DNA from 4 places in the Streptomyces sp. x-19 genome. Region 2 is predicted to be linked to each of the others. Evidence: riboswitches for the same ligand, from Rfam matches in the RefSeq annotation. Region 2 holds a riboswitch; each other region holds the start of a gene.
The links. Region 2 has a riboswitch for cobalamin ahead of metE (5-methyltetrahydropteroyltriglutamate--homocysteine S-methyltransferase). Riboswitches for the same ligand answer to the same signal wherever they lie in the genome.

Region 1 (4,669 bases), on a different contig from region 2:
ATCCCGCCGACCAGACCGGCCGACGGGCCGCCGTCGTCGCCCTCGCCCGCGGCGCTCGTGCGGGGCGCCGCCGACGGCTCCGCGCCGCCCCCGGACACCTGCTCCGCGCAGCCCGACCGCGGATAGCCCGCGATCGCGCACAGCAGCGCGTTGGCGTCGTACCGCAGCGGCTTGGCGACCGCGGCCAGCGCCTCGCCCGCCGAGGCGTCCGCCGGCACCTGCGCGCAGGCCGTGCGGCCCGCCGGCGGGCGCTCCCCCGACGGCGCGTCCGCCGCGGTCCCGAAGTCGATCACCACGCCGACCCGTTTGGCACCGGAACGGGCCGGGGTCCGGTCGCAGAGCGCGGCGAAGTCGGGGGCGGTCCGCGGGCCGGCCGCCTTGGCGGAGTCCACGCTCACCGTGAAGCGGAACCCCACGACGGACCCGTCGGCCGGCCGCGCGGTACCGGGCCCCTCCGTGGCGTAAGCCCACGAAGCGGTGGCGCCGGCCGCGGCCGGCTTCCCGTCCCAGAACGACCAGTACCGGTACTGCTGTGCCTGCGCGGGCCCGGCGCCCAGACCGGTCACCACCCCCGCCGCCAGCAGCACCCCGGCGGTCCGCCGCGCCCGCATCACAGCCCGGTCTTGTTCTTGTTGCGGCCGCTGATCAGGAAGCCGACGCCGGCGCCGACGGCCAGCCCGACGCCGATCACCCACCACAGTCCGATGCCGCCGCCGTCGCCGTCCTTGGCATCGTCGGCGGCGGCCGGCGACGCGGCGCTGTTGCCGGCCGGCGCGGGGCCGGTGGCGTTGAGCGCGGCCACCAGGTCGGTGCCGCCGAAGGACCGCGGGTCGGTGCCGGTGGCGTGCGCGGCGAGGACCAGCTGGGCGTACGCGGCCGGGCCGTTCTGCTTCGCCCAGGCGGTGGCGTTCTTCTCCAGCCAGGCCAGCGGCTGCTGCGCGGCCGCACCGTGCCCACCGGCCGCCAGCGCGACCACCGTGTCCGCGGTGTTGCCCACGTCGGGCTGCTGCTCGGCACCCGGCATCGCGGACTTCAGGTGCTGTCCGTTCGCGTCGAGCTGCCCGACCAGCCAGCTGGCGCCGCCGTCCGCGACCGCCGCGCGGGCGTCCGCGCCGCGGCCCGCGGCGCCGCCCTTCGCGCAGTCCAGCGCCTTGACCGGCTGGCCCGCGTCCTTCCCGGCCGGTGCCACGACGAAGCCCTTGCCCAGCGCGCCGGTGATCGCGGCCGCGGTCGCGTCGGCGTTCGGCGCGGCGTTCTTCAGCTGGAAGGTGAACGCCCCGCGCTCGCCCTCCTTCGCGTCGCAGCCCAGCTGGAAGCCCAGCAGCGCGTCGTACGGCGACTTGCCGCCCTTCGCCGTCACCGACTCCGGCTTCTCGCCCGCCGCGGCGAGCGCCCCGATCACCACGGCCGTGGAGTTGGCGTCGCTCTCCGAGCCGCCCTGTCCGCCGGGCATCGAGCTCCAGCCGCCGTCCGGGTGCTGGACGGACTTCAGCCACCCCACGGCCTTCTGCACCGCGTCGCCGTGCCCGCCGAGCGCGGTCAGCGCCTGGATCGCGGCGGACGTCTGGTTGGTGTCCCGCAGCGTGCCGGCGCCGCACGCCGTACCGGGATCGGCCCGGAACGCGGCGAACGCCCCGTCGGCGCACTGCTGCCCGGCCAGCCAGTCCACGGCGGCCGTCGCCGGACGCACCCCGACGGTGTGCTGCGCCAGCAGCGCCAGCGACTGCCGCCACACGCCGTCGTACTGCGGGTCCTTGCCGCCGTACAGCCCCTTGGGGAGCTTCTGCTGCGGCGGGGCCGCCGGGCCGTCGGCGTACGCGGCGGGGGCCGCGGCACCGGCCAGCACGGCGGCGGTCGCCAGGGCGGCCAGCGCCGTGGCGGCGCGGCGCGGCCGGGGGGCGGCGGAGTGCGGCTGCGGCGCAGCCGTGGGGGCCATGCGGGCCATCGGGTGGGTGCCTCTCGGGTCGGTCGGGTCGCGGCGGGATGCGGAGCCGAGCCGCGCTCGGGCGACCGTCCGCCGCACCCCGGGGGTGCGGCGCGGTGGCACCGGGCTCGGTTCCGCATACCTCGACGGTGGCGCGCACCGGCCAGCCGCAGCAGCGGCATGGGGGTCCCCGGCCCGAGCGAAGCCGAGAGCGGGGAGGGTCCGGTGGCGGGAGCCTTGGTCGTGCCCCATCGGGTGCTCCGGCTTACAGGTCCGCGGGGCGGCCTGCTCACGGTTGCGGGTCAGTGCCGGATTTCCACCGGCTTCCCCCGATCGGGTACGGATGAAGTTGTCCCGCACACCTTAACGCCGGCGCCGACGGCGGTGGGGCGCGCATCGGAGCGCGACGGGAGCGCCCCCAGCGCGCCCGCCGCCCCGCACCCGCCCGCCGGGGCCCGGCTACACCGCCACGTACCGCACCGGCATCGAGCCGGCGACCGGCTCGACGTGCCCCCGTTTGACCAGGTGGCGCAGGTGGGCCTCGGCCTCGGAGACGGCGATGGTGCGGGAGCCGGCGGGGATCTCGGCCCAGGGGCGGTTCCACTGCATGGACGTGGCGAGCTGCCAGGCGGTGAGCGGTTCGCGCAGCAGCGTGCGGAGGTCGGTCAGCCGCTCCTCGTGGTGGGCGATCAGCTGCCGGACGCGCCCGGCCGCGTCCGGGAAGGCGTGCTGGTGGGCCGGCAGCACCTCGGCCGGTGCGAGGCGGGCGATGCGTTCGAGGGAGTCGAGGTAGTCGCCGAGCGGGTCGCCCCGGTCGAGCAGGTCGGGGGCGACGTCGTCGGGGTCCTCGTACAGGCCGATGTGCGGGGTGATGCCGGGCAGGAGGTGGTCGCCGGAGAAGAGCCGGCCGAAGCCGGTGGGGCGGGTCGTGGCGGGGGCGCCCTGCTGGGCGGGGTGGGTCTCCTCCAGGTGGAGGCAGACGTGGCCGGGGGTGTGACCCGGCGTCCAGATCGCCCGGACGCGGCGGCCGGCCAGGTCGAGGAGTTCGCCGGGCTCGATGGCCCGGTCCGGCAGGGCGGCCCGCCGTCCGGGCAGCTTGCGGCCGCGCCCGGCGGCGCGGGCGGCCCGCAGCGGCTCCAGGTGGTCGTCCGGCGCTCCGGCCGTGGTGAGTTTGACGAGCACGTAGTCGAGCCACTGCCCCGGTTCGGCCGCGCGGCTGCGCCGGACCACCGCGGCGTCCGCGGCGTGCATGGCGATCCACGCGCCGGAGGTCTCCCGCACCGTGGCGGAGAGCCCGTGGTGGTCGGGGTGGTGGTGGGTGATCACCACCCCGTGGACGTCGGCGGGGTCGAAGCCGCAGGCGGTGATGCCGGCGGTGAGGGTGTCCCAGGAGTCCGGGTCGTCCCAGCCGGTGTCGATCAGGACCGGTCCGCGGTCGGTCTCCAGGAGGTGGACGAGGGTGTGGCCGAGGGGGTTGTCCGGGATGGGGACGGCGATGCTCCACACCCCGCCCTTGTGGTCGATCACCTGCGGTGCCATGGCTACCGTCCCCTCCCGCGCCGTCGTCGCCTCAACTATAACTAGAACGAGTTCCAACAACAGGGCGACGGCCGTGCTGGAGAAGGGAGTTGGGATTCGGCGGTGGGCGTGGACTCCACCGGGTGGAACTGGTATCAGTTCTGCTGGAACCGCAATCCTGATGGACCGTCAGAAATCGTGGTCCGTCGGGAGCGCAATCCGTCGAGACCGTCGGGAGGCGGACAGCAATGGGCGACCTCGTCGAGCACGGAAAGCTCTACATAGGCGGTGAGTGGGTCGATCCGGCCGGACCGGACACGATCGAGGTCGTCTCGCCGCACACCGAACGGGTCATCGGCCGGGTCCCGCACGCCGCGCGGGCCGACGTCGACCGGGCGGTGGCCGCGGCCCGGGCGTCCTTCGCGTCCGGGGTGTGGGCCGATGCCCCGCTGGACGAGCGGATCGCGGTGGTGACCCGTATCAAGGACGCGTTCGCGGTGCGCAGCGAGGAGTTCGCGCGGGTCATCGGCGCGCAGAACGGGACGCCGGTCACCTCGGGCGTGATGGTGCAGTCGCTGGCCGCGATGATGGTGTGGGACGCGACGCTCACCGTGGCGCGGGAGTTCGCCTTCGAGGAGCGGCGGGCCGGGGCGTTGGGGCCGCTGTTGGTGCGCCGCGAGCCGGTGGGGGTGGTCGCGGCCGTCGTGCCCTGGAACGTCCCGCAGTTCACCGCCGCCGCCAAGCTCGCGCCGGCGCTGCTGGCCGGGTGCTCGGTGGTGCTGAAGGTCTCGCCGGAGACCCCGTTGGACGCGTACCTGCTCGCGGAGATCGCCTCGGAGGCCGGCGTGCCACCGGGGGTGCTGTCGATCCTGCCGGCCGACCGGGAGGTCAGCGAGTACCTGGTCGGGCACCCGGGCGTGGACAAGGTGTCGTTCACCGGCTCGGTGGCGGCCGGCAAGCGGGTCATGGAGGTCGCCGCCCGCAACCTCACCCGGGTGACGCTGGAGTTGGGCGGCAAGTCGGCGGCGGTGATCCTGCCGGACGCGGACCTGGACGCGGCGGTGGCCGGCATCGCGCCGTTCGCGTGGATGCTCAACGGCCAGGCGTGCGTGGCGCAGACCCGGATCCTCGCGCCGCGCAGCCGTTACGACGAGATCGCCGAGCGGTTCGCGGCGGCGGCGGGCGCGCTCGTCGTCGGCGACCCGCTGGACCCGGCCACGGAACTCG
Region 2 (4,669 bases):
GGCGCCGAACAGTCCAAGAAACACTACGAGGGCATGTACATGGGCTCGAAGACCCCGCGGGACACCGGACTGGGCTTCGTGGAGGAGGGCATGTGGCTCGACGAATCCAGCGAGAACGACTGCGTGCTGTACGCCCGGGACGTCAACCTGTACCTCTTCGTCGCCGTCAAGGGCGTCCACTACCCGAAGGGCGCGTGTGAGGGGCTCGCCAAGGACATGGCCCGCCAGGGCGTCGCGGCGGTGAAGGCCCTGTGAGCACCACGGCGCCCCTGCCGGCGCAGGCCGGCCCCTACGTCCTGCTCACCGAACTCGGCCGGGGCGGCATGGGCCGCGTCCTGCTCGGGGTCGCACCCGACGGACGGCCGGCCGCGGTGAAACTGGTGCACGCCCGGCACGCCGCCGACGACGGCTTCCGGACCCGCTTCCGGCGGGAGGTGGCGGCGTCGCGGAAGGTGTCCGGCGCGTACACCGCGGCCGTCCTCGACGCCGACGCGGACGCCGAACTCCCCTGGCTCGCCTCGGTCTTCGTGGCCGGGCCGTCGCTGGGCGCGGCCGTGGAGGGCACCGGACCGCTGCCGGAGGACGCCCTGCGCCGACTGGCGGTGGGCCTGACGACGGCACTGGACGAGATCCACCGGGCCGGGCTCGTCCACCGCGATCTCAAGCCGGAGAACGTCCTGCTCGCCGAGGACGGCGCCCGAGTGATCGACTTCGGCATCGCGCGGGCCGCGGAGTCCGCCGACGCCACCGAACTCACCGGCACCGGCTGGGTGGTCGGCTCGCCCCCCTTCATGTCGCCCGAGCAGGCGCAGAGCCGGGAACTGACCGGGGCCAGCGACGTGTTCTCGCTCGGCACGGTGCTCGTGCTGGCGGCGACCGGCCGCAGCCCGTTCGCCGGCCCGTCCGCCCTCCAGACGCTCTACAACGTCGTCCACACCGAACCCGACCTGAGCGGCCTGCCCCAGGCGCTGCACCCGATCGTCACCCGCTGCCTGGCCAAGGAGCCGGCCGACCGGCCCGCACCGCCCGAACTCCTCGCCCTCCTGGGCCCGGTGGCCCCGACGGACCGACCGTGGCCGCCCGCCGTGCACCGCATGGTCGACGTGCAACGGGCCCGGATCGCGGGCCTGCTCGACGGCGACCCCGAGCGCACGGCACTGCTGGGGGACACCGGCCCCGTCGCCCCGCGCACGGCCGTCCTCACCGCACACGCCGCGCCGGTCGCGCCGCCGCGGCGCCGGCGCACCGCGGCGTGGGCGGCGGCGGCCGGCGTACTGGCGGCGGCTCTCGGCACCGGCGGCTACCTGCTGCTGCACGGCGGCGGTGCCGGCGCCACCCCGGACAGGTACGTGACGATGCCGGTGTGCTCGGAGGCCGCGGTGAAGCTTCCGCTGCGCACCGAGCGGCGCAAGGACAAGGACGTCTACCAGGAACAGGGGGACAGCGCGAAGACCGAGTGCTCCTGGTTCGACCGGGACCAGCCGCAGGCGGACGGCTGGAACTACTCCCCCAGCGCCGACGTGTCGTGGGAGCTGAGCCGCACGCGCCCCGACGGGAGCGGCACCGAGCGGCAGCGGCAGGACTTCGCCGACGGCGCGAAGTCCGGGTCCCCCCAGACCGGGCTCGGCTTCGGCGACGAGGCGTACTGGACGACCGGCGCCGCCCAACCCGGCTGCCAGCTCAACGTCCGCGACGGCAACCTCGTGGTGCGGGCCTACCTGGTCCGCGCCAGGCACCCCGCCTGCGAGGCGGAGGCCCGGGACCTCGCGAGGGCGGCGCTGGCGGCCATGCCGCCGCGGGCGTCCTGAGCCGCCCCGGCGGGCCGGCCGTGGGGCCCCGCGGCCGGCGCACGCCGCGGGATCAGTCCCAGAAGCCGGCGTGGACCTCGCGCGCCTCGGGGAGGTCGACGGGGCCGACGACCGCCAAGGGACGCTGTCCCGCCGCGAAGACGTCGCGGCAGGGCAGGGCCATGGTGGGGTTCTTCTCGTCGGCGCCGGTCATGGCCAGGAGCCCGTCCTCGCCGAGCGCGTAGACGACGCGGCCGACGTTGCCCCAGTAGATCGCGCCCGCGCACATCGCGCAGGGTTCGGTGCTGGTGTAGAGGGTGCAGGCGCGCAGGAAGTCGGCGTCGTACCGTGCGGTGGCCAGGCGGACGAGGTTGGTCTCGGCGTGGCCGGTGGCGTCGCGTTCGGTGGTGACGGTGTTCTCGGCCTCCAGCAGGATCGCTCCGTCGGGACCGGTGAGCAGCGCGCCGAACGGGTGGTTGCCGGCCGCGCGGGCACGGCGGGCCACGGCGACGGCGGTGTGCAGCAGCGCGACGTCGGCAGGGCTGGCGGTCGGGTCGGTGCGGTGCGGGGCGGCGGTCATGCCGGGAACTCCTCGGGGTCTGCGGGATGCGTCGGGCGACGGGCCGCCCGGCCGCGGGCCGGTCGGGCACCGCGTCTGCCGCGCTTCCCACCCTGGGTCCGCGGCAAACCCGTACCCCGGTTGTCCCATCTCACCTTCCGCGTTCCGGACGGCTCGCGGTGGTTCGCGGGCCCGCACCGTAGGCTGGCGGGTGCAGCTGGTTCGCCCCGTCCGCCAGGCGGGAGGCGTCGCAAGAGGGAACCCGGTGGGAATCCGGGACTGCCCCGCAGCGGTGAGTGGGAACGACCGCCGTCATACGCACTGGGCCCGACGTACGGGGCCCGGGAAGCGACGGCCATTAGGAGTCTCGTCCGACACGAGGCGCGCCCGCGAGTCCGAAGACCTGCCAACTGCCCGCGCGCGAACCACTCGTGCGCGGACATCCCGGTGACCGCGTGGGCGGGCTGGGGGTGCCCCCGGACGAAGTCTGGGGGAGTAGACACCAGGCGGACCAGGGCTCCCCGTGCGGGCGTCGGGCACCGCCGGGTTCGCCACCCCTTCGCGCTCTCGTCCCGTCGCCGGGACCTCAGGGATTCATCTCGCGAAGGAGATCTCCGTGACCGTCAAGCCCGAAGCCGTGACCGCACGGGCCACCGTGTACGGCTACCCCCGGCAGGGACAGCGCCGGGAGCTGAAGCAGGCCATCGAGGGCTACTGGAAGGGCCGCGTCACCGCGGACGCCCTGCGGGCCACCGCCGCCGAGTTGCGCCGGGGCAACTGGCAGGACCTGGTGGCCGCCGGCGTGCACGAGGTGCCGACCGGCGACTTCTCGTACTACGACCACGTGCTGGACGCCAGCGTCATGGTCGGTGCGGTGCCCGAGCGGCACCGCGCGGCGGTGGCCGCCGATCCGCTCGACGGCTACTTCGCGATGGCCCGCGGCACGCAGGACGTGGCGCCGCTGGAGATGACCAAGTGGTTCGACACCAACTACCACTACCTGGTGCCCGAGTTGGGGCCGGACACCGCCTTCGTCGCCGACTCCCGCAAGCAGGTCGCCGAGCTCAAGGAGGCCCTCGCCCTGGGGCTGGCCGCCCGCCCGGTGCTGGTCGGGCCGGTCACCTATCTCCTGCTGTCCAAGCCCGCCCCCGGGGTCGCCGCGGACTTCGAGCCGCTGACGCTCCTGGACCGGCTGCTGCCGGTCTACGCGGAGGTCCTCGCGGACCTGCGGGCGGCGGGCGCGCAGTGGGTGCAGTTGGACGAGCCGGCGCTGGTCCAGGACCGCACGCCGGCCGAGTTGAACGCCGCGGCGCGCGCCTACCGTGACCTGGGCGCCCGCACCGACCGGCCCCAGCTCCTGCTCGCCTCCTACTTCGACCGGCTCGGCGACGCCCTGCCGGTGCTGGCCAAGGCCCCCGTCGAGGGCCTGGCACTGGACTTCACCGAGGCCGCCGCCGCCAACCTCGACGCCCTGGCCGCCGTCGGCGGCCTGCCGGGCAGGCGCCTGGTGGCCGGCGTGGTCAACGGCCGCAACATCTGGATCAACGACCTGGAGAAGTCGCTGGCCACCCTCGGCACGCTGCTCGGCCTCGCCGACCGGGTGGACGTCGCGGCGTCCTGCTCGTTGCTGCACGTGCCGCTGGACGCCGGCCTCGAACGGGACGTCGATCCGCAGATCGCGCGGTGGCTGGCCTTCGCCAAGCAGAAGACCACCGAGCTGGTGACCCTGGCTCGGGGCCTGTCACAGGGCACCGACACGATCGCCGCCGAACTCGCCGCCAACCGTGCCGACCTGGCCTCCCGCGCCCGTTCCGCCCTCACCCACGACCCGGTGGTGCGGGCCCGCGCCGGGGCCGTCACCGAGGCCGACGCCCGCCGGTCCCAGCCGTACGCGGAACGGGCCGCCGCCCAGCGCACCCACCTCGGGCTGCCGCTGCTGCCGACCACCACCATCGGCTCGTTCCCGCAGACCGGCGAACTGCGCGCCGCCCGCGCCGACCTGCGCGCCGGCCGCATCGACACCGCCGGCTACGAGGAGCGCATCGAGGCCGAGATCCAGGAGGTCATCGCCTTCCAGGAGAAGACCGGCCTCGACGTCCTGGTCCACGGCGAGCCCGAACGCAACGACATGGTCCAGTACTTCGCCGAGCAGCTCACCGGCTACCTCGCCACCCGGCACGGCTGGGTCCAGTCCTACGGCACCCGCTACGTGCGCCCGCCGATCCTGGCCGGCGACATCTCCCGCCCCGAGCCGATGACCGTCCGCTGGACCACGTACGCCCAGTCGCTGACCCAACGTCCCGTCAAGGGCATGCTCACCGGG
Region 3 (4,669 bases), on a different contig from region 2:
CCGGTGGCGCCGCACATCCCGCTCGTCATCACCGAGGGCAACTACCTCCTGCTGCACTCCGACCCCTGGGCACGGATCCGCGAACTACTCGACGAGGCGTGGTACATCGAACTGGACACCCAGGAGCGGGTGCACCGGCTGATCGACCGGCACGAGCGGTTCGGCCGCCTACGGGTCGACGCCGAGGACTTCGTCCGCACCTCCGACGAGGCCAACGCCCGCCTGGTGGCGGCCACCCGCCCCCGCGCCGACCTCGTCGTCTCCTTCACCGACGACGAGGCGCCGCCCCCGCTGGACGACTGACCCCGCCCGACTCCGCCCCGCCGCACGGCACTTCACCGACCGGTGCCGGTGCCTCAACACCCCTTCCGAAATGACATCGTGGATGTCATCATGACAGCAAGGATGTCATCTGGGGGAAGGGGAACGGGGCGTGGAGGGGGCCATGGGGCGGGACGCGGGGCGGGACACCGCAGCGGACTCCGCGGCGGCCGTAGCAGGAGAAGCCGAAGAGGCTGAAGCAGCCCAGGAAGTCGGAGAAGGCGGAGAAGAAGCCGGGGAAGTCGCAGGGGAATCCGCACAAGGGGATGCGCGCGGGGGTGCGGAGACCGCCGAGGAGTTGCTGTACGACGTCATCCGGCGGCTGCGGCCGCTGCAACGGACGATCGTGCGCGCGGCGGAGCGCACGCTTGACGGCACCGGCCTGACCGCCGGCGAACGCACCCTCCTCGACGCGCTGCGCACCCACGGCCCGCGCACCGTGCCTCAGTTGGCGCGCTCCCTCGACCTGGACCGCCAGCCGGTGCAGCGCTGGGTGAACCACGCGGCGGAGCTGGGTCTGGTCGTGACGACCGCCAACCCCGCGCACCGCCGCTCGTCGCTGATCCGGCTCACCGACGAGGGCACGGCGATGATGCGCGGGGTCCAGGAAGCCGAGGCGGGGGAACTCCGCCGCGGGCTCGCCGACCTGTCCGCCGAGGAGGTCCGCACGGCGCTGCGGGTACTGGACCGGATCGGTGAGGAATTCCGGCACTTGGCGGACGGCTCGCGCGTTCCCCCGGAGGAAAGCGGCGATCCCGAAGTGCGGGACACCGCCGCCCCGGTCACCGCACAGGTCCCCATACCGTCTCGAACGGGTCACCGACCAGCGGCGCCCACCCGTCCGACCGACCGCCCCACGCGCACAGAACGGCCCGCAGAATGACCCACGACTTCCAGGCATGGTCCGAGATCGACAACGACACGGTGCCGGTCGACGACGGCGAGCTGTTCTACGAGTCGGCCGGCTCCGGCCCCGCGGTGGTGCTCCTGCACGACGGGATGCTCGACCAGCACATGTGGGACGAGCAGTTCGCCTGGCTGGTCAACTCCGGGCTGCGGGTGGTCCGCTACGACTTCCGCGGCCACGGCCTGTCCTCCACGGTGGCCGGCGACTGGGCCAACCACGACGACCTGGTGACCCTGCTGGACGCACTCGACATACCGAGCGCCGTCCTCGTCGGCCTCTCGCACGGCGCCCGGGTGGCGCTGGACACCGCGCTCGCCCACCCCGACCGGGTCACGGCCCTCTTCCTCGCCTCCCCCGGCATCAGCGGTCGCGCCTTCACCGACCCCTTCCTGCTGGAGCACATCCGGGAGCAGGTCGCCGCGCTCGACGCACCGGACGGCGTCGAGCGGTTCGTGGAGCACTTCCTGCGGATGTGGGTGGACGGGCCGCACCGCACGCCGTCCGTCGTGCACCCCGGCTTCCGGGAGCGGATGCGCGCCTCCGCGTCCGCCAATGTCGAGGTGCACGCCGACGGTGCGGGCGCGGGCATGCCCCTGGAGGTCGGCGCCTTCGACCGCCTGGGCGAGATCCGGGTGCCGACCACCGTCCTCGACGGCGACCTCGACTCCTCCGACATCTCGGCGAACGCCCACGCCATAGCGCTGGCTGTCCCCGGCGCCCGCCGGATACGCGTGCCCGCCGCAGGTCACCTGGTCAACTTGGAGAACACCCCGCTCTTCGACCACGAACTGCACGCGTTCCTCTCCGCCCTGGCCCTGTGATCCGAGCCGCCGGCACCCGGTGGCGGCCCGCACCGGCCACCGGGCGTGGCCGGTTCTCACCGGTGCCCGCTACAGTGACCGGGCCGTGGTGCTCGGGAAGACCGGTGCTGGACCTCGTGTCCGAAGCCGGCGCGGCCCTCGCCACTGTGATCGGGGAGTTTCCGCCCCTCTGCGTGCGCGCCCAGCGCGCGCACGGCGCCACTGACCGCAGCCTGCGGCCGGGAAGGCGGGGCGGACGCGGGCACCCGTAAGCCAGGAGACCGGCCACGGCATCTCACGAGATCATCCACGAGGTGCTGGAGCGTGATGGCCGGATGGCCCTGTCCACTGATACCCCGGACGATTCCCCTTCGTCCCGCAAGTCCCCCCTCCTCGGCATACCCGGCTCCCCCGGGTCGTTCCGCTGGCAACGTCGCGACACGGTCCGCACCGCGGGTCTGATGTCCGTGATCGCGGCACTGCACGTCGTCGCCTTCGGCGTGCTCTTCCTCCTGGTCGTGCCGGGCCACTACACCGTCGGCAGCCAGGTGTTCGGTGCCGGGCTCGGCATCACCGCCTACACCCTGGGCATGCGGCACGCCTTCGACGCCGACCACATCGCGGCGATCGACAACACCACCCGCAAGCTGATGGCCGACGGCAAGCGGCCCGTCTCGGTGGGCTTCTGGTTCGCCCTCGGCCACTCCAGCGTGGTGGTCGTGATGGCCGCGCTGGTGGCGGGCGGCGCCCAACTCGCCGGCACGCTGATGAGCGACGGCTCCCGCGCGCACCAGACGCTCGGCCTCGTCGGCACGACCGTCTCCGGCACCTTCCTGTACCTCATCGCCGCCCTCAACCTGGTCGCCCTGCTCGGCATCCTGAAGGTGTTCCGGGCGATGCGGGCCGGCACGTACGACGAACGGGAGCTGGAAGCCCAGTTGGATTCCCGCGGCTTCATGAACCGCATCCTGGGTCGGCTCACCAAGTCCATCAGCCGCCCCGGCCAGATGTACCCGCTGGGCTTCCTCTTCGGGATCGGCTTCGACACCGCGACCGAGGTGACGCTGATGGTGATGGCGGGCAGCGGCGCCGCGGCGGGCCTGCCCTGGTACGCGATCCTCTGCCTGCCGCTGCTGTTCGCCGCCGGGATGAGCCTGTTCGACACCCTCGACGGCACGTTCATGAACTTCGCGTACCAGTGGGCGTTCGCCAACCCGGTGCGCAAGGTCTACTACAACCTCACCATCACCGGGCTGTCGATCGCGGTCGCGTTCCTCATCGGCACCATCGAGCTGGTGACCGTCCTGCACGACAAGCTCGGCCTCGACGACCCGCTCACCGGCGGGATCTCCTCGCTCGACCTGAACAACGTGGGCTTCCTCATCGTCGGCCTGTTCGTCGTGGTGTGGGCGGCGGCGCTGGCGTACTGGCGGCTGGGCGGCGTCGAGAAGCGCTGGGCCGCCCGCGCCCAGGACCCGCCGGCCACCGCGGACGCCCTCCCGGCGCCCCGCGCACAGGGGCCCGACGCCCCCTAGTCCCGGCCCCCGCACCGGCGGAACGCCACGACCGCGTGGTGCGGCCGTCCCCACTGCCCGTGGGGGAAGGTCGCGCCACGCGGTCGGTGCGCGTGCGGGCCGCGCCTCAGGTGGCCGAGCCGGCCGCCGCGCCGGTCAGCAGGTCCGGGCCCCAGCGCTCCAGCGCCGCCGCCAGGTCGAGCGGCCGCAGCCGGTCCGCCTCGTCCGCGCCCGGCCAGTCCGCCCGGGGCACCCGCCACATCACCTCGAACTCGTTGCCGTCCGGGTCCCGGGCGTAGAGCGACTTCGAGACCAGGTGGTCGGTGGCGCCGACCAGCGCGCCCCGCTCCCGCAGCCGCGCCGCGATCGCCGCGAGGTCACCGAGGGTCCCGACCTCCCAGGCCAGGTGGTAGAGCCCGATCCGGCCGTTCTCCGGCCCCGGGGCATCGGGGCCCACCGCGAACAGGCCCAGGTCGTGGTCGTTGTCCGAACCGGGCGCGCTCAGGAAGGCCGCCCGCCCCGGAATCTCCACGTCCACCGTGAACCCCAGCACCTCGGTGTAGAACGCCACCGACCGTGCCACCTCGCGGATGTACAACACCGCATGGTTCAGCCGCCGAACCGCCATCACGCCTCCACTCTTCCGTCACGCCGCACGTCGCTCCCCCGCCGTTCCCCCGTCGTTGCCCGCCGCCACGGCCCGGACCGCCCCCGTGCCCCGGCGGCCCCCCGCGTCACTTCCGGATCAGCAGCGTGGCCGCCGCGAGCACCACGCTCAGGACGAGCGCCCCCGCCCCGTAGGCCAGCCGATGCGCGCGCAGGCCCGGCAGGAAGCGGTCGACGGCGTAGCGGCCGGGCCCGGTCAGCGCCAGCGCGGCCGCGCCGGTGGCGAGCAGCAGCTCGTACTCCACGCCCTCGGGCGCGAAGAAGCCGCCGCCCCACTTCACCGCCAACGCATTGATCATCGTGCCGACCACCGCCGCGCCGGCGAGCGGCGTCAGCAGGCCGAGCACCAGCCCGAGCCCGCCCAGCGTCTCGGTGAGGCCGGCGCACACGGCCATCACCTTGCCCGCCGGGTAGCCGCTCGCCTCGAAGAACTTGCCGGTCCCGTCGAGCCCCGGACCGCC
Region 4 (4,669 bases), on a different contig from region 2:
GCGGACTGCCGGCGAACACGTCGTCCGGCCGCGGCCGCACCACCTGCGCGGAGAAGGTGTCCGCGATGGCCAGCACGTCGCGGTGGAAGTGCAGGCACCCTTTGGGGCGGCCGGTGGTGCCCGAGGTGAAGGCGATCAGCGCGACGTCGTCGGAGGCGGTCGGCACCGCTGCGTACGGCGCGCCGCCGGGCCGGGCGCACCGCGTCAGGTCGTCCGGGCCGTCCCCGCCGAACGGCGTGATGCGCAGCCCCGGGACGCCCGCCCGGACCAGGTCGCCGACCGCGCCCGCGTCGCACAGTGCGTGCCGGACCCGGGCGAGCCCGCAGATCGTGGCGAGTTCCTCCGGCCGGTGCGCCGCCAGGACGGTCACCGCCACCGCGCCGGCCTTCATGACCGCGAGCCAGCAGGCGGCCAGCCAGGGCGTGGTGGGGCCGCGCAGCAGCACCCGGTTGCCGGGCACGACGCCCAACGGGCCGGTGAGAGCGTGCGCGATCGCGTCGACGCGTTCTTGCAACTCCCCGTAGGACCACGCCCGGCCGTGCGCGTCGCGGACCGCGGGGCGGTCCGGGCCCAGCCGGGCGATGGTGCCGTCGAGGAGTTCCGCCCCGCAGTTCAACCGGTCCGGATAGCCCAGGTCGGTGAGGTGCGGCCACTGCTCGGGCGGGGGCAGCCGGTCGCGCGCGAAGGTGTCGGTGTGGGCCGAGGACCGTAGCTCCATGCGGGGTGCGCCCCCTTGGGCCGGGTGGCCGCCGCGCGGCCGGGGAGGGGTGGTGGTCGGGTGCGGGGACCGGGGAGGACTGCCGTACGGATCCTCGTCAGCGTAACGTCATCGTGACGGCAGTCAACAGACCGCGATATCCGGCCGCCGGGCCGTCGCCGTGCCCGGTCCGCTACCAGGGAGCCGCCTCGTGACCGCATTCGCACTGGGACCGGAGGAACAGCAATGGTGCGCCGAGCTGCGCGCCCGGACCGCCGAACGGCTGCGCCCCCTCGCGGAGCAGGGGCGAGGGGGCCGGATCAACCGGCCCCTGGTCGCCGCCCTCGGCGAACTGGGCCTGCTCGCCCGGCTCTTCCCCGACGGCGGCAGCCCCAGGGCGCTGGACCTGTGCCTGCTGCGCGAATCGCTGGCGCAGGAGTGCACGGAGGCGGAGACCGCGCTGGCGCTCCAAGGACTGGGCACCTGCCCGATCCTCCAGTCCGGGACGGACGCCCAACGGGCCCGCTGGCTACCGGAGGTGACGGCCGGCCGGGCCGTCGCGGCCTTCGCGCTGAGCGAGCCGGGCGCGGGCTCGGACGCCGCGGCGCTCGCCCTGACGGCCGCGCCCGACGGGCCCGGCCGTTGGCGGCTCACCGGTGAGAAGTGCTGGATCTCCAACGCCCCCGAGGCCGACTTCGCCACCGTCTTCGCCCGCACCGGCGGTGCCGACGGCGCCCGCGGCATCACCGCCTTCCTCGTCCCGGCCGACCGCCCGGGGCTGGGCGGCGAACCGTTGGACATGCTCAGCCCGCACCCCATCGGCACCCTGGTCTTCGACGGCACACCGGTGACCGACGCGGACGTGCTCGGTGACGTGGGCGGCGGGTTCGGGGTGGCGATGCGCACCCTGAACCTCTTCCGGCCGAGCGTGGGCGCCTTCGCGGTCGGCATGGCGCAGGCCGCGTTGGACGCCGCGCTGGCGCACGCCGGGACGCGCACCGCGTTCGGCGGGCCGCTCAGGGAACTCCAGTCCGTCGGCCACCGACTGGCCGAGATGGCCACCCGCGTGGAGGCCGCCCGCCTCCTGGTCTACGCCGCCGCGGCCGCCTACGACCGCGGCGCCCCGGACGTCGCCCGCCGCTCGGCCATGGCCAAGCTCCTGGCCACCGAGACCGCACAGGAGGTCGTCGACGCCGCCGTCCAGATCCACGGCGCCCGCGCGCTGCGCCGCGGCCACCTGTTGGAACACCTCTACCGCGAGGTCCGCGCACCCCGCATCTACGAGGGCGCCACGGAGGTCCAACGCTCGCTGATCGCCAAGGAGCTGTACCGCGAAGCCGGTCGCCAGCCGGTCTGAGAGACCGCTGCGCCCGAGGCCGCGCCGACCCCGACCGCCCCGCCGTCGCAGGCGCTCGCGCGGGGGCGGGGCGGTCGCGGCGGCTTTGCGGGTGTTGTTTCCCGGTGCGTCCGGTGTCGCCGCCGGCCGCCGAGGGTGGACTTACTAGGACGTCCAACTATATCGTCGTGACCAAGGCCCGCGGTGCAGGGAAGCCGGTGCGATTCCGGCGCGGTCCCGCCACTGTGACCGGGGAATGCGCTCCCCGAACGAGACCGGCCACTGACGGAGCAGTCCGTCGGGAAGGCCGGGGAGCGCGTGCTGATCCGGGAGTCAGGATACCGGCCGCGGGATGTTCCGTGTTGTCCACGAGGATGGAGCAGACACGCATGGCACCGGCACGCACCCGCGCCCCCGACCGGCGCATCCGACGGGTGCCGCGCACCGACCTCTGACGGTCACCCGGCCCTGCGCATCCCGCGCCGCCCGCACGCGCCGCCTTGCGACGACCGTGCCGGATCGGCGCGCCATCCCCGGATCTCACCTGACGGAGAGCAGGCATCCATGGTCCGTGAACTGGCACATCTCATCGGCGGCAAGCACACCCCGGGCACCTCGGGGACCTACGGCGACGTGCACGACCCCAACACCGGCGCCGTCCAGGCCCGCGTGCCGCTCGCCGGCCGCGCCGAGACCGAGGCGGCGATCACCGACGCCGCCGAGGCCCAGCGCGCGTGGGGCGAGTGGAACCCGCAGCGCCGCGCCCGGGTGCTGCTGAAGTTCCTCCAACTCGTCGAGGGGGAGCGGGAGTCGCTGGCCCGGCTGCTGTCGTCCGAGCACGGCAAGACCGTCGCCGACGCCCACGGCGACCTCCAGCGCGGCCTGGACGTGGTGGAGTTCGCCGCCGGCATCCCCCATCTGCTCAAGGGCGAGTTCACCGACAACGCCGGCACCGGCATCGACGTGCACTCCCTGCGCAGCCCCATCGGCGTCACCGCCGGCATCACCCCGTTCAACTTCCCCGCGATGATCCCGCTGTGGCAGGCCGCCCCCGCCCTGGCCTGCGGCAACTCCTTCATCCTCAAGCCCTCCGAACGCGCTCCCTCGGTGCCGCTGCGGCTCGCCGAACTGTTCCTGGAGGCGGGGCTGCCACCGGGCGTCCTCAACGTCGTCAACGGCGGCAAGGAAGCGGTCGACACCCTGCTCACCGACCCCAGGGTCGGGGCGCTGGGCTTCGTCGGCTCGACCCCGATCGCGGCGCACCTCTACGCCACCGCCGCCGCGCACGGCAAGCGGGCCCAGTGCTTCGGCGGCGCCAAGAACCACCTGGTCGTGATGCCGGACGCCGACCTCGACCAGGCCGTCGACGCCCTGATCGGCGCGGGCTACGGCTCGGCGGGGGAGCGCTGCATGGCGATCTCCGTGGCCGTCCCCGTCGGCGAGGCCACCGCCGACGCCCTGGTGGAGCGGCTCAAGGAACGCGTCGGGCGGCTGCGCATCGGCCGCAGCGACGACCCCGAGGCCGACTTCGGCCCGCTCGTCAGCCGCGAGGCCCTGGACCGGGTGCGCCGCTACGTCGACATCGGCGTCAACGAGGGCGCCGAACTGGTCGTGGACGGGCGCGGGTTCACCCTCCCCGGCCACGAGGACGGGTTCTTCGCGGGCGCCTCGCTCTTCGACCGCGTCGCCCCGCAGATGCGCGTCTACCGGGAGGAGATCTTCGGGCCCGTCCTGTGCGTCGTGCGGGCCGCGGACTACGAGGAGGCGCTACGGCTGCCCAGCGAGCACCCGTACGGCAACGGCGTGGCCATCTTCACGCGGGACGGGGACACCGCCCGCGACTTCACCCGCCGGGTGAACACCGGCATGATCGGCGTCAACGTCCCCATTCCGGTACCGGTGGCCTACCACACCTTCGGCGGCTGGAAGCGTTCGGGCTACGGCGACCTGGGCCAGCACGGGCCGGACGCGATCCGCTTCCACACCCGCACCAAGACCGTCACCTCGCGCTGGCCCTCCGGGACCAAGGAGGGCGCGAGCTTCACCCTCCCGACGATGGGATGAGCACCGTGCCCACCACCCTGCTCACCGAGGACCAACTCGCCCTCGTCGAAGCCACGTTGGACTTCACCCAGGACCACCTCGCCCCGCACGCCGTCGCCTGGGACCAGGCCAAGCACTTCCCCCTCGACGTGCTGCGCAAGGCCGCGGGCCTGGGCCTGGGCGGCATCTACGTGCGCGAGGAACACGGCGGCAGCGGCCTCGGCCGCACCGACGGGGTGCTGATCGTCGAGACCCTGGCGTCCGGCTGCCCGTCCATCGCCGGCTTCGTCTCGATCCACAACATGGTCGCCTGGCTGATCGACCACCACGGCGACGCCGCCCAACGCGAACGCTGGCTGCCGCGCCTGTGCGCCATGGAGGACCTGGGCAGCTACTGCCTGACCGAACCGGGCGCCGGCTCGGACGCCGCCGCCCTGCGCACCCGTGCGGTGCGCGACGGCGACCACTACGTCCTCACCGGCGTCAAGCAGTTCATCTCGGGCGCCGGCGCCTCCCAGACGTACCTCGTCATGGCGCGCACCGGCGACGACGGCGCGCGCGGCGTCTCCGCCTTCCTCGTCGACAAGGACGAT

Region 1: another riboswitch for cobalamin. It lies ahead of ACLJT4_RS41125 (prenyltransferase/squalene oxidase repeat-containing protein); the one in region 2 lies ahead of metE (5-methyltetrahydropteroyltriglutamate--homocysteine S-methyltransferase).
Region 3: another riboswitch for cobalamin. It lies ahead of ACLJT4_RS39460 (HoxN/HupN/NixA family nickel/cobalt transporter); the one in region 2 lies ahead of metE (5-methyltetrahydropteroyltriglutamate--homocysteine S-methyltransferase).
Region 4: another riboswitch for cobalamin. It lies ahead of ACLJT4_RS38870 (CoA-acylating methylmalonate-semialdehyde dehydrogenase); the one in region 2 lies ahead of metE (5-methyltetrahydropteroyltriglutamate--homocysteine S-methyltransferase).

The regions. Positions count from the first base shown of each region.
Region 1 is NZ_JAJPWK010000051.1:6,014-10,682, reverse strand. Features, by position in the region: gene ACLJT4_RS41130 (SCO2322 family protein) at 1-611, opposite strand, end outside; gene ACLJT4_RS41125 (prenyltransferase/squalene oxidase repeat-containing protein) at 611-1,936, opposite strand; cobalamin riboswitch at 2,157-2,287, opposite strand; gene ACLJT4_RS41120 (MBL fold metallo-hydrolase) at 2,384-3,463, opposite strand; gene ACLJT4_RS41115 (aldehyde dehydrogenase) at 3,691-4,669, shown strand, end outside.
Region 2 is NZ_JAJPWK010000005.1:314,685-319,353, reverse strand. Features, by position in the region: gene ACLJT4_RS16150 (protein kinase domain-containing protein) at 1-255, shown strand, start outside; gene ACLJT4_RS16145 (serine/threonine-protein kinase) at 252-1,808, shown strand; gene ACLJT4_RS16140 (nucleoside deaminase) at 1,861-2,367, opposite strand; cobalamin riboswitch at 2,599-2,751, shown strand; gene metE (5-methyltetrahydropteroyltriglutamate--homocysteine S-methyltransferase) at 2,963-4,669, shown strand, end outside.
Region 3 is NZ_JAJPWK010000038.1:25,160-29,828, forward strand. Features, by position in the region: gene ACLJT4_RS39445 (nucleoside/nucleotide kinase family protein) at 1-303, shown strand, start outside; gene ACLJT4_RS39450 (MarR family winged helix-turn-helix transcriptional regulator) at 446-1,204, shown strand; gene ACLJT4_RS39455 (alpha/beta fold hydrolase) at 1,201-2,049, shown strand; cobalamin riboswitch at 2,119-2,333, shown strand; gene ACLJT4_RS39460 (HoxN/HupN/NixA family nickel/cobalt transporter) at 2,331-3,563, shown strand; gene ACLJT4_RS39465 (VOC family protein) at 3,670-4,170, opposite strand; gene ACLJT4_RS39470 (DoxX family protein) at 4,277-4,669, opposite strand, start outside.
Region 4 is NZ_JAJPWK010000035.1:32,227-36,895, forward strand. Features, by position in the region: gene ACLJT4_RS38860 (AMP-binding protein) at 1-718, opposite strand, end outside; gene ACLJT4_RS38865 (acyl-CoA dehydrogenase family protein) at 909-2,054, shown strand; cobalamin riboswitch at 2,212-2,398, shown strand; gene ACLJT4_RS38870 (CoA-acylating methylmalonate-semialdehyde dehydrogenase) at 2,598-4,097, shown strand; gene ACLJT4_RS38875 (acyl-CoA dehydrogenase family protein) at 4,094-4,669, shown strand, end outside.